Linked DNA regions of Geomonas sp. RF6. The protein of the gene in region 1 binds, or shares a complex with, the protein of each later gene. Links are inferred from orthologs where the notes say so. Each region holds a gene or a part of one and is shown on either strand. Other genes may lie near its edges.

Region 1 (8,390 bases):
TGCCGACCTGGAACCTGCCGACCCTGAGGCCGAGACCGACGAGTGGCATGATCCGAAGGAGCGGATCTTCAACGTCATCTTGAAGCAGGCCTCCGACGAAGGGGTCGACCTCGAAACGGCGGTGGCGCACGGGGACCCTGCCGAAGAAATTCTCCGTCTCGCGCAGCAGGAAGAGATCGACGTCATCATCATCGGCAGCACCGGGAAAGGGTTCCTGAAGCGCAAGGTGATTGGAAGCGTTTCCCACAAGGTCGTAAAGGGCGCCAAGTGCTCTGTCTACCTCGTACGGTAGCGACTGTCGCCACTAAACGCGGCGTTCGGCTTGACCCGCTGCTCCCCTCCCGCCTCACCCTCCTCACGCCGTGTCGGCACTCCCGTGCAATCCGGGAGAAATTTTACTTTCCCCCCAAATCTGCTACTGTCGTCGGGAGGTTTCGGTTCGCCGCTTGAGACCGATCCCGACTGTTAAAGCGAGGTAGCTTGAGGCGCGCCCGCAGGCGCCTGCTGTGGAGAGGTAATGGAGATACCGCGATATCCCGTATCGAGACCGCTCGACCTTGAAGACAAGCCCCTTCTGGACCGGATCTTCCGGGAGATGCAGCCGCGCATCTCCGAATTCACCTTCGCCAATCTCTATCTCTTCCGCACCGTCCATGCCTACAAGATCACTGCCCTCGGCGACGCCATCGTCATCCTTGGCCGGGGGTATGACGGCACGGAGTACTTCCTGCCGCCGCTGGGGACCGTGGAGGATGCCCTTGACCGCCTTCTTTCCGAGGGGATGACGCTCTACGGCGCCGGGGATCCTTTCGTGGAGCGCTTTTTACAGGGAAAGGATGTGGTAATCGCGGAGGACCGCGACAGCTTCGACTATCTCCACCTGAGGGAGGAGCTGGCGACCCTTCCGGGGCAGAGGTATCACAAGAAGAAAAACAGGGTTAACTACTTTGCAGCCCGCAACCGCTACACCACGGAAATCTACGAGCCGAGACACCGGGATCTTTGCCTGGAGCTTCTCGAAGAATGGCTGCGGGTGCGCACGGAACTTTCCGATTCGATGATTGGCGAGGCGGAGGGGACTGCGGAGGCGTTGAAGATGTCGGAAGAACTCGGCCTCTCGGGGATTGTCGTGCTGGTGGAAGGGCGGGTGAAGGGGTTTGCTCTCGGGGAGGCGCTTAATGCGGAGACGGCCGTCTGCCACTTCGAGAAGGGGGACGTCTTCATGGAGGGGGTCTATCAGCTGGTGAACCGTGAGTTCGCGCGGCTGCTCTTCACGGGGATGCGTTATGTGAACCGGGAGCAGGACCTGGGGCAGGAGAGCCTGCGAAGCGCGAAGCTCTCCTACCATCCGTACGAGCTGGTGAAAAAGTATCGGGTGACGAAGAAGGGGTGAGCCTTCCGATGGTTACGCCGGGATCGCCTTTCGCAGAAAATCGTTCAGTTCCACCGCCGCCAGATCGTAGTCCTCCAGAGAGAGACGGTGGTCTTCTGTCCAGGTTCTCGTCTTGTAATAGACCTTGTCGTAGTAGTTGTCGATCAGCCCCTTCATGAAAGGCGCCATCTCCCAGCGCTCCAGATTCCCCGCGAGTTCCTCGTAGTGCACCCCGCCGAGCTTCTTCCTGATCCGCTCCAGCGCGTCCGCCATCTCCTGGCGGTACTCCGGCAGCCCGTATTCCTCCATGAGCCGGGCCACCCTCGTCTCGGAGGATGCGTGGCACCAGACCTTGATCCCCTGCTGCATCGTTTCGTAGAAATTCCCCGGCAGTGATACCCTGCCGATGCGCTGGCTTTCCCCCTCCACGATGAGGGGCTCTCCCTTCGGCGCCTTTCGGAGCGCGTCCCACAGGAGGGTCTCGAAGCGCTTCTGGGTGAGGTCCTGGACAAGTCCCAGCTGCCCGAAGGCGGAGCCGCGATGGCAGGCGAGCCCTTCGAGGTCGATGACGGAGAATCCCTTCTCCTTGAGCTGCAGGAGGAAGGTCGTCTTTCCCGTGCCGGTCATCCCGTGCAGCACCACTAGCGGCATCGGCGGGTTGAACGGCTCGAAGAGTTCCGCTACGCGGTTTCTGAACGCCTTGTACCCGCCGATGAGCTGTCGCGCGTTGTGGCCGGTGAGCTGCAGTATGGAGGCCACCGTCTTGCTGCGCAGCCCCCCCCGCCAGCAGTAGACGAGGATCGGTCTTCCTGCTCCCTGCGAGGCGATCTCGCCGACGATCTGCGGGAAACGGTGGGCGGTGAGCTCGAGCCCCCGGATCCGCGCGGCGTGCGGCCCAGTCTGCTTGTAAAGGGTGCCGATCTCCACCCTTTCCTCGTTGCTCAGAAGGGGGACGTTGATGGCACCGGGGAGGTGATCTTCTGCGTACTCCAGCGGGGTCCGCACATCGACTACCAGATGGGTGTCGAGGAGGGTTTCGTCGAATTCTATGGTAGGGGGCACACACTTCTCCTTTGCGGCTGCCATTATAGGAAGGCGTTCCCGTTATTGCAAGAAGGGGATGCACAACCTCGGCAGCGCAGGGGAGGGGGACGATGTACCACTTGCGAGGGGGAATGGGATAGAATGGAGGTGAAACCCCTTGTTTCATTAAAGATATTACGCCGCTGCCGCCTTTTCTATTGAGCGGTTCTCACTGTTATGGTATCTTACACTGTTTTTTGATCCCTTTTTTTTCGTAACTCAAGGAGATTTATAGATGTTTGCTGCACTTATCAAGAAGTTCGTGGGGAGCAAAAACGAGCGGGAGCTGAAGCGCATGTGGCCTGTTGTGGAACGGATCAACAGCCTCGAAGCCGAAGTCTCCAAGCTCTCCGATGATGCGCTGCGTGGCAAGACCTTTGAGTTCAAGGAGCGCTACGCCAAAGGGGAAACCCTGGACAGCATGCTCCCCGAGGCTTTCGCCGTCTGCCGCGAGGCCGGCAAAAGGGTCCTCGGCATGCGCCACTTCGATGTGCAGCTCATCGGCGGCATGGTTCTCCACGCCGGCAAGATCGCCGAGATGAAAACAGGGGAGGGGAAGACCCTCGTGGCGACGCTCCCCTCCTATCTGAACGCCCTCAGCGGCAAAGGGGTCCACGTCGTTACCGTCAACGACTACCTCGCCAAGCGCGACAGCGAGTGGATGGGGCGCATTCACAAGTTTCTCGGTCTCGAGGTCGGTGTCATCGTGCACGGCCTGGACGACGATGAAAGGCGGGAAGCGTATGCCTCCGATATCACCTACGGTACCAACAACGAGTTCGGCTTCGACTACCTGCGCGACAATATGAAGTTCGACCTCGGGGAGTACGTGCAGCGCGGCTTCAACTTCGCCGTCGTCGACGAGGTCGACTCCATCCTCATCGACGAGGCGCGTACCCCCCTCATCATTTCCGGTCCGACCGAAGACTCCACCGACAAATACTACATCATCGACCGCATCATCCCCCTCCTGAAGAAGGGCGAGGTGATCGAGGTGGAGGCAAATACCCTCTCCGGGAAGAGAAAGAACTACACCGGCGACTTCACCGTCGACGAGAAGGCGAAGTCCGCGACCCTCACCGAGGAGGGGGTCCTGAAGGTGGAGAAGCTCCTGAAGGTCGACAACCTCTACGATCCGCGCAACATGGAGATCCTGCACCACACCCAGCAGGCCCTGCGCGCCCACGCTCTCTTCAAGAGGGACGTGGACTACGTCGTGCGCGACGGCGAGGTCATCATCGTCGACGAGTTCACGGGCCGCCTCATGCCGGGGCGCCGCTGGTCCGACGGCCTGCACCAGGCGATCGAGGCGAAGGAAGGGGCGAAGATCGAGAACGAGAACCAGACCCTCGCGACGATTACCTTCCAGAACTACTTCAGGATGTACGACAAACTCTCCGGCATGACCGGTACCGCCGATACCGAGGCGGAGGAGTTCCACAAGATCTACACCCTCGACGTCGTGGTCATCCCCACCAACCGCCCGCTGCTGCGCCCGGACTTCCCGGACGTCGTGTACAAGACGGAGCGGGAGAAGTTCAACGCGGCGATCGAGGAGATCAAGGAGCTGCACGCCAAGGGGCAGCCGGTTCTCGTCGGCACCATTTCCATCGAGAAGTCCGAGCAGCTCTCCGAGCTCCTGAAGCAGCAGGCGATTCCGCACTTCGTCCTCAACGCGAAGCAGCACGAGAAGGAGGCGGAGATCGTCGCCCAGGCAGGGCGCAAGGGGATGGTCACCATCGCCACCAACATGGCGGGGCGCGGTACCGACATCCTCCTGGGGGGGAACCCGGACGGGCTCGCTCGCCAGGAGTTCAAGGGGAGCCCCGAGACGAAGACCCACGACTTCATGGAGTTCTACGAGTCGCTTTACGACAAGACCGCCGAGGAGAAGAAGGCCGCCCTGCAGGAGGAGTACCCGCAGCTCGCCCCGGTCGTTCTCCCGCTCTTTGCGGACGATGACCCGGATGACGACGATGTGGAGGGAGCGGTCCTGAAGGAGCTCACGAAGCAGTTCCAGGTGCTGGTGCAAAAGTACAAGCCGGTGTGCTCCGCGGAGCACGATGAGGTGGTGACCCTGGGCGGCCTGCACATCCTCGGCACCGAGCGCCACGAGTCGCGCCGCATCGACAACCAGCTGCGCGGCCGTTCCGGCCGTCAGGGGGACCCCGGTTCCTCCCGTTTCTACCTCTCGCTGCAGGATGACCTGCTGCGCATCTTCGGGTCGGAGCGTGTGTCGGCGATCATGGACAAGCTCGGGATCGAGGAAGGGGAGGCGATCACCCACGGCCTCATCACCCGCGCCATCGAGAACGCCCAGAAGAAGGTCGAGGCTCACAACTTCGAGATCCGCAAGCACCTCATCGAGTATGACGACGTCATGAACAAGCAGCGCGAGGTCGTCTACAGCCAGAGAAGGGAGATCCTCTCCGGCGAAGGGCTGCGCGAGAGCTTCCTCGGGATGGTCGACGACCTGATCACCGACCTCGTCGGCGCCTTTGCCATCGACAAGGTGCCGGCCCGCGAGTGGGACTGGCAGGGGATAGGGGAGGCGGTGTACAAGGCGTTTGCCTACCACATCGACATCTCCGCCGAGATGCTGGACCGTCTCACCCCCCCCGCGCTGGAGGATATGCTGCGAAACGCCGCCCGTCAGCGCTTCACCGAGAAGCTGGACCAGCTCGGCGAGGAGCTCATGGACCACCTGCACAAGGTGATCATGCTGCAGGTCATCGACGCGCAGTGGAAAGACCACCTCCTCTCCATCGACCACCTGAAGGAAGGGATCGGCCTGCGCGGCTACGGCCAGAAGGATCCGAAGCAGGAATACAAGAGGGAAGCGTACCAGCTCTTCATGGACATGATGGCGAGGGTCCGGGAAGAGGTGGTGGAGAAGATCTTCTGGGTGCAGGTGGCTCACGAGGACGATATGGAGCGGCTGGAGCGTGAGCAGGAGCTGGAGCAGCAGCGCCAGCAGCAGCGTCTTGTCTTCAACCTTGCGGAAGAAGAGCACGCACAAAAGCCGGTGAAGGTGAAGAAGGCGATCGGCCGCAACGCTCCGTGCCCCTGCGGCAGCGGCCAGAAGTACAAGAAGTGCTGCGGCAAGTAGTCCTGTAATGCGTGGTACTTGGAACTCGGGGAAAAAGTGCCTGCGGTTCCCCCTCCCTTGACGGGAGGGGGACAGGGGGTGGGTGAAGCTGCCATCTGCTGTAACGGAGGCACCTTCCCCCCCACCCTGTCCCTCCCCCGCAAGGGGGGAGGGGACGTCCTGCGGCATCTACCGGCAATTTCCAAAAACCCTTTATTCTCACCAGGGGGGAATATGAACGTCAAAGGTTTCCAGTTCTCAGCCGTTGAGGCTGCCATCAAAAAGCCGGGGCGGCTCGACCTGGCTCTCATCTTTTCCCAGTCACCTGCCAATGTCGCCGCCGTCTTCACCACCAACAAGGTGAAGGCCGCGCCGGTTCTCATCTCCATGGAGCGCGCCAAAAACGGCGTCTGCCGCGCCCTCATAGTCAATAGCGGGAACGCCAACGCCTGCACCGGCGAGGAGGGGATGGCCGACGCCCTTGAGTACGGCAGGCTCGCCTCCGGGACTCTCGGCATCGCCGAAGACGACCTCCTCATCTGCTCCACCGGGGTCATCGGCCAGCGCCTCCCGGTGCAGCGCCTGCGCGACGGCATCGAGCCGCTGGTGGCAAACCTTCCCTCCGGGACGCTCGAGGACGTCTCCAGCGCCATCATGACCACCGACACCTTCGCAAAGATGGAGGTGCGGGAGGGGAGTGCCGGGGGGGCAAGCTACCGGATAGCCGGAATCGCCAAGGGCGCCGGGATGATCCAGCCGAACATGGCGACGATGCTCTCCTTTCTCGTCACCGATGCCGCCGTCGATGCGGCTTTTTTGAAGGAAGCGTTCAAGGAGGCGGTGGACGGCTCCTTCAACGCCATCACGGTCGACGGCGACACCTCCACGAACGACACCGCCCTCATCATGGCAAACGGCGCCGCCGGCAACCCCACCATCGTGCCGGGAACACCTGAGGCGAAGGAATTCACCGCGCTCTTGCACGACGTCCTCCTTTCCCTTGCCAAGCTCATCGTAAAGGACGGAGAGGGGGCCACGAAGTTCGTGGAGATCAGGGTGCGCGGCGCAGTCACTAACGCCGAGGCGAAGCAGGGGGCTCTTGCCATCGCCAACTCCCTCCTGGTAAAGACCGCCTTTTTCGGCCAGGACGCCAACTGGGGGAGGATCTTCTGCGCCCTCGGCTACTCCGGGATCGAGATGGACCAGTCGAAGGTCGACCTCTTCTTCGACGACGTCCAGATGGTCTCCAGGGGCGTCTTTGCCGGCGGGGACGCGGAGGCTCGCGGGAGCGACGTGTTGAAAAAGAAGGAAATTGCCGTTATCATTGACCTTCGTGCCGGAGAAGGGGAGGCGGTTGTCTATACGAGTGATCTCTCCTACGACTATGTTCGCATCAACGCGGACTACCGGACCTGACAGAAAACCGCCACCGCCAAAAAACACCCCGCAGCGCACCAGCTGGAGGTACCATGACTGTTACGAGGCGTTTTTGCACTACTGCCCTGGCCCTGGCCCTGCTCGTCTCCGGGCTCGGCTCCGCTCATGCGGCGGACCTGAAGATAACCGAGATGGCGGTGACTACAAAGATTGTGAAGGGAAACCCGATCGACTCGGTGCGCCGCATTTCCTCCACCTCGGTAAAGGCGTTGTACTGCTTTACCAGGATCTCTTCCCCGGAGGACACCGACACGACGATCAAGCAGGTTTGGTACCTAAACGACGAGCCGGTGGGTGAATACGTCCTCCCGGTGAAGGGGGGGCGCTGGCGCACCTACTCGAAGAGGGCGGTGGAGAAGGGGCTCTCCGGCGAGTGGCGCTGCGACGCGGTCGACGCCGACGGGAAGGTGCTGAAGTCGGTCAGTTTCACCATGAACTAGAACGCCACCCTGCAGGAAAAGAGGAGGCGTTTCCGGCCGGTACCGCTAGTGGGTGGACCGCCGGGAACGCCTTCGGCTTATCCCGGCCTACAGCTACATAGCTCAAAGATGCGTCCCCCTCGTCCGGGGGGGAGCTCCGACTCATGCAATGGAATCGTTCGCCCGGTGCGAACGCAGGTGCAGTAATCGTGTCCCTTCTTAGAATCATCATCTGCTTCCTCCTGATTTCCCTTTCCACCGAAGCTCTGGCAGCCGGGGAGCCCGCCGCGATAGATCGCCTTATCGAGGAGGCGATCGGCAAGGGGCTCATCGCCGGCGGCGTCGTCCTCGTCGGCAACCGCGGCGGCACTCTCTTCCAGCGCGCCTACGGCCGCGTTTCCGCACTCCCTGATGCCCGTCCGATGACCGTCGATACCGTCTTCGACGTCGCCTCCCTCACAAAGGTCATCGCCACTACTCCGTCGGTCCTGAAGCTTGCCGCGGACGGGCGCGTCTCACTCACCGATCCGGTGCAGAAGTGGTTCCCCGAGTTCGCGGGACACGGCAAGGATCAGGTGCTGGTGTACCATCTCCTCACTCACACCTCCGGGCTGGACGACTTCTCACTTGCCTCAGTCAACCCTCTCGGGAGCGCAATCGAGGGGTCCGCGCTGCAGAAGTTGAAGGGGGAGGTGGGGAGCCGCTTCAGGTACGCCGACATCAACTTCATCCTCCTGGCGGAAGTGGTGAAGAGAGCGACCGGTGCCGGCCTCGACCTTTTCAGCTACGCCTCCTTTTATCACCCGCTCGCCATGAACGACACCGGGTTCAACCCCGCGAAGAAAGAGCGCTGCGCCTCCACGGTCGTCGACGACCGCATCTATACGGGGGAGCCGCAGGATCTCCTGTGCCGACAGCTGGGAGGGGTAGCCGGGCACGCAGGGCTCTTTTCCACGGCGCAGGACCTCGCGCGCTTTTGCCGAATGATGCT
Region 2 (4,547 bases), 1.1 Mb from region 1 along the record:
AGCTCCGTGCCTTCCCTTCTGCACAACCTGCATGAGGGACCTGTATACCTAGCCAATTGAAGACCTCCTTACCTTAACTGATAGTTCCGTGTCTCTAGACTCTTCTTCTCTTCGGCGGACGGCAGCCGTTGTGCGGGATCGGCGTAACGTCACGAATGAAGCTCACGCTGAACCCTGCGGCCTGAAGCGCGCGCAGCGCGGACTCGCGGCCGGAGCCGGGGCCCTTGACGTACACCTCGATGGTGCGCATGCCGTGCTCCTGTGCCTTCTTGGCGCAGTCCTCTGCAGCCATCTGGGCGGCAAACGGGGTGCTCTTGCGGGAACCCTTGAAGCCTTTCGCGCCGGAGGTGCTCCATGCCACCACATTCCCGACCGGGTCGGTGATGGTGATCATGGTATTGTTGAACGTCGCCTGAATGTGGGCAACGCCAGTGGGGATATTCTTCTTCTCTTTTTTCTTCTTTACGACTTTCTTAGCCGGGCTCGCCATTAATCCCTCCGATCGTTATTTCTTCTTGCCAGCGACCGTACGAGCCGGCCCTTTCCTGGTGCGCGCGTTGGTCTTGGTGCGTTGACCGCGAACCGGCAGACCCTTCCTGTGACGCAGCCCGCGGTAGCAGCCGAGATCCATCAAGCGCTTGATGCTCATGGAGATATCACGGCGCAGATCCCCTTCGACCTTGACGTTCTTGTCGATGTAGTCCCTGATCTTCGCGATCTCGGACTCCGTAAGATTGTCGCAGCGAGTATTGAAGTCAACACCTGTTGCGGTGAGAATCTCCTGGGACAAAGATCTGCCGATGCCGTAGATATAGGTCAAGGCGATCTCTATGCGTTTATTCTTTGGTAGGTCTATCCCTGCGATACGTGCCAATGCCCGCTCCTCCTAGTAAGTACTCTTAGCCTTGTCTCTGTGAATGTTTCGGCGTCTCGCAAATGACCCTGACGATCCCTTTGCGTTTGACTATCTTGCACTTCACACAGATCTTCTTTACCGATGCCCGAACCTTCATTGTTATGTCCTTTCGAAACAGAATTGCAGTTTTAGATACGTGAAAGAATCAGCGGACCGTCGTCCGTTACCGCCACCGTATGCTCGAAGTGGGCGGAGAGTCCGCCGTCGCTGGTAACGGCCGTCCAGCCGTCCTCCAGCACCCGCACCTCGTACCCCTTTTCATTGATCATGGGCTCGATGGCGAGAACCATCCCGGCCCGAAGCTTCGGTCCCTTCCCGGGTGCGCCGAAATTGGGGATCTGCGGCCCCTCGTGCAACTCCTTCCCGATCCCGTGCCCGACGAAGTCGCGAACTACGGAGAAGCCGCGCTCCTCCACGTAGCTCTGAACTGCATGGGAGACATCGGAAAGCCTGTTACCAACCTGCGCCTTTTCAATCGCCGCGTACAAGGACTCCTCCGTCACGGCAAGGAGTCGTCCTGCCGACGCCGACACGGGTCCGACAGGAAAGGTGTAAGCTGCATCACCGTAGAAACCGTTGTAGATGACGCCAAAGTCGAGACTCACGATGTCACCAGGCACGAGCTCCCTCTTCGACGGCATGCCATGAACGACCTGCTCGTTTACCGAGCAGCAGAGAGAGTAGGGAAACCCGCTATACCCTTTGAAGGCAGGACGCGCCTTCCTCTTCAACGCTTCCCGCTCCGAGATGGCATCGAGTTCGAGAAGTGTCACACCAGGCACCACCCGCTCTTTAAGGATCGCCAGTATCTCGGCAACGATCTTGCCGGCGCCCCTCATCTTTTCTATCTCTGCAGGGGACTTGAGAACGATCACCCTTACGATGCCTTCAGAGCTGCTACGATCGCCTCATGAATCCCTTCAACGGACCCGGCGCCCGGAACAGCACGGAGAAGACCGGCAGCCTCGTAATAACTGATTAGCGGCGCAGTCTGCTCGTCGTAGACTTCGAGACGGCGAAGAATCGTCGCCTCCTTGTCGTCATCCCTCTGATAGAGCTCACCGCCGCAAGCATCGCAGCGACCGGAGGCCTTGGGGGGAGCGAACTCGAGATGATAGACGGCACCACACCCGTGGCAGGCGCGACGCCCGGTCAGGCGCTTCAGGACTTCATCCTTGTCGACACTGAGAGAGACGACGGCATCAATGGAGCGCGACAGCCCGGAAAGAACTTCGCTCAACGCGTCAGCCTGGGCGACCGTCCTAGGGAAGCCGTCGAGGATGAAACCGCGTGCGCAGTCATCCTGGCCGAGCCGCTCCTGGACAATACCGATAACGACGCTGTCGGGAACGAGGGCGCCGGCGTCCATGAACTCCTTCGCCTTCATCCCCATAGGGGTAAGCCCTTTAACGGCAGCCCGCAGCATATCACCAGTGGATATCTGCGGGATCCCGAACCTGTCGATCAGAAGTTTTGCCTGAGTGCCTTTGCCGACCCCCGGGGGTCCAAGCAGGATCAGATTCATGTAGTCACCTATCTTCTGCCCTTCATGCGTACACCCTTCATAAACCCTTCGTAGCTGCGGGTGATAAGGTGCGATTCAATCTGGGCCAAGGTATCCATACCGACGCCGACGGCGATAAGGAGCGCAGTGCCGCCGAAATAAAAGGGCAGATTGAACTTCCCGATCAATATCGAGGGGAGCACACAGACCGCCGAGATGTAAATGGCACCGGCGAAGGTGAGCTTGGTCAGCACCGCATCGAGAAAGTCCGAGGTCTCTTTCCCCGGACGGATCCCTGGTATGTAGCCACCCTGCTTCTTTACGTTGTCAGCGACATCAACCGGGTTGAATGTCACAGCCGTATAGAAATAACAGAAAAATACGATGAAGGCAACATAAAAAACGTCGTAGAGCCAGTTCCCGGGGGTCAGGCTCTTCGAAGCCTGCTGCACCCAGGGGACGTTTATGAAGTGCCCCACAGTCGCAGGGAACATGATGATGGAGGAAGCGAAGATCGGAGGAATAACTCCTGCCATGTTCACCTTCAGAGGGAGGTGAGATGTCTGGGCTCCGTACGTCTTCAGCCCGACTACCCGCTTCGCATAGTGTATCGGAAGCCTCCGCTGACCACGCTCCATGAAGACAACTGCTGCGATGACTGCGAACATCATCGCGGCCACAAGGATCAGGACGAAGATGGAGAGCTCGCCGGTCTTGATGAGGCGAAGGCTGTTCCCGATCGCGGTGGGGATCCGGGCCACGATACCGGCGAAGATGATGAGGGATATCCCGTTGCCGATCCCCTTCTCGGACATCTGTTCACCGAGCCACATGATAAAGGCGGTCCCTGCAGTGAGGGTCACCACGGTCAGGAGCCGGAAGCCCCAGCCGGGGTTCGGGACCACCAGCTCCCCTGCAGGCCCTCTCATGCTTTCCAGGCCGATGCTGATGCCGAAGGCCTGGATCACCGAGAGAACGATTGTGCCGTAGCGGGTGTACTGGATGATCTTCTTGCGCCCCGCCTCACCTTCCTTCGAGAGCTTCTCGATACTCGGAAGGACCACCGAGAGGAGCTGGAAGATAATGGAGGAGGAGATGTACGGCATGATTCCCAGTGCGAAAACGGTGAGCTTCTCGAGCGCGCCTCCTGAGAACATGTCAAACATCCCGAGCAGGGTACCCTGGGCTTGCTTGAAGAAATGGGAAAGTGCCGTGGCGTCAATCCCCGGGGTGGGGATATGACACCCGACACGATAAACCGCCAACATCGCCAGCGAAAAAAGTACTCTCTTCTTAAGTTCGGGGATCTTGAAGATGTTCTGGAAGGCTTCTAACAAGACTAGATCTCCTCGATGGAACCACCTGCTGCGGTAATCTTCTCACGTGCGGAGCCGCTGAACTTGTGCGCCTTGACAGTGAGGGCCTTCGTCACCTCACCGGTGCCGAGAATCTTGATGCCGTCCTGGATGCTCCCCACGAAGCCGCCCTTCACGAGCGCCTCGACATCGACAACGCTCCCAGCTTCGAAGACGTCGAGCTGGCAGAGGTTCACCACCGCGTAGACTTTCTTCGTGAGCGGGTTGAAGCCGCGCTTCGGAAGCCTTCTGTGCATCGGCATCTGGCCGCCCTCGAAGCCGGGCTTCACGCTGCCGCCGCTTCTCGCCTTCTGGCCCTTGTGACCTTTGGTCGCAGTCTTGCCGTGCCCGGAACCGGTACCGCGGCCGATGCGCTTTCTATTTTTGTTGGAGCCGGCTGCCGGCTTAATGGTATTTAATTGCATTCTCTCACCTCAGAGGATTACTCTTCCACTCGTACCAGATGGGACACCTTCGCGATCATGCCACGGATCTCAGGGGTATCCTGGAGGACGACGGTCTTCTCGCGCTTCTTGAGCCCCAGCCCCAGCAGGCACCCGCGCATGGAGGGGTTCTGCCCGATGTGGCTCTTGATCAGGGTAACCTTCAGTTCTGCTGCCATCTTAAAACTCCTTGAAATAAAGTGCCCTTACTCGCCGGACAGACCGCGTCTTGCCATGAGCTCTTCAGCGGTTTTCAGCCTGGAGAGGCCTGCGAAGGCGGCCTTCACGACGTTGTGCGGGTTGTTGGAGCCGAGGCATTTTGCGAGAAT

What was found. Proteins that work in one complex are often made in the same cells at the same time.
Region 2: the proteins of secA (region 1) and secY are in contact, whole or in part, in a crystal structure (PDB 3DIN), measured with the Thermotoga maritima proteins. The link is inferred for Geomonas sp. RF6 from one-to-one orthologs. Residues at the interface, in WP_004082002.1 of Thermotoga maritima: Glu261, Ala262, Arg263, Lys300, Ala301, Arg302, Thr303, Ile304, Ile305, Leu323, Tyr324, Asp325, Pro326, Val329, Ser330, Tyr333, Ile336, Lys340, Phe345, Val349, Glu363, Phe364, Tyr374, Ser375, Gly376, Gly377, Glu393, Ile395, Thr482, Ser483; in WP_004081795.1 of Thermotoga maritima: Glu108, Gly109, Glu110, Glu111, Ala236, Glu237, Arg238, Arg239, Ile240, Thr241, Ile242, Gln243, Tyr244, Ala245, Arg246, Arg247, Val248, Thr249, Gly250, Arg251, Arg252, Val253, Tyr254, Gly256, Ala257, Ser258, Thr259, Tyr260, Leu261, Pro262.

What each region holds. Positions count from the first base shown.
Region 1 is NZ_CP087999.1:4,035,978-4,044,367, forward strand. What follows is about bases 2,318-5,764. They hold secA (preprotein translocase subunit SecA), read left to right. Parts: upstream 2,318-2,690; coding sequence 2,691-5,564; downstream 5,565-5,764. Other genes in these bases: mnmH (tRNA 2-selenouridine(34) synthase MnmH), read right to left, coding at 2,318-2,434. In the rest of the region: LPW11_RS17245 (universal stress protein), read left to right, coding at 1-292; LPW11_RS17250 (DUF2156 domain-containing protein), read left to right, coding at 518-1,393; more of mnmH, read right to left, coding at 1,406-2,317; bifunctional glutamate N-acetyltransferase/amino-acid acetyltransferase ArgJ, read left to right, coding at 5,778-6,959; LPW11_RS17270 (DUF2914 domain-containing protein), read left to right, coding at 7,013-7,420; LPW11_RS17275 (serine hydrolase domain-containing protein), read left to right, coding at 7,564-8,390. UniProt on the Escherichia coli protein: Required for protein export, interacts with the SecYEG preprotein conducting channel.
Region 2 is NZ_CP087999.1:2,914,750-2,919,296, reverse strand. Bases 1,604-4,547 are described here. They hold secY (preprotein translocase subunit SecY), read right to left. Parts: upstream 3,758-4,547; coding sequence 2,450-3,757; downstream 1,604-2,449. Other genes in these bases: rpsE (30S ribosomal protein S5), read right to left, coding at 4,425-4,547; rpmD (50S ribosomal protein L30), read right to left, coding at 4,218-4,397; rplO (50S ribosomal protein L15), read right to left, coding at 3,760-4,200; LPW11_RS12640 (adenylate kinase), read right to left, coding at 1,794-2,441; map (type I methionyl aminopeptidase), read right to left, coding at 1,604-1,791. Outside these bases: rpsD (30S ribosomal protein S4), read right to left, coding at 1-56; rpsK (30S ribosomal protein S11), read right to left, coding at 95-490; rpsM (30S ribosomal protein S13), read right to left, coding at 506-874; rpmJ (50S ribosomal protein L36), read right to left, coding at 900-1,013; more of map, read right to left, coding at 1,045-1,603. UniProt on the Escherichia coli protein: The central subunit of the protein translocation channel SecYEG. Consists of two halves formed by TMs 1-5 and 6-10.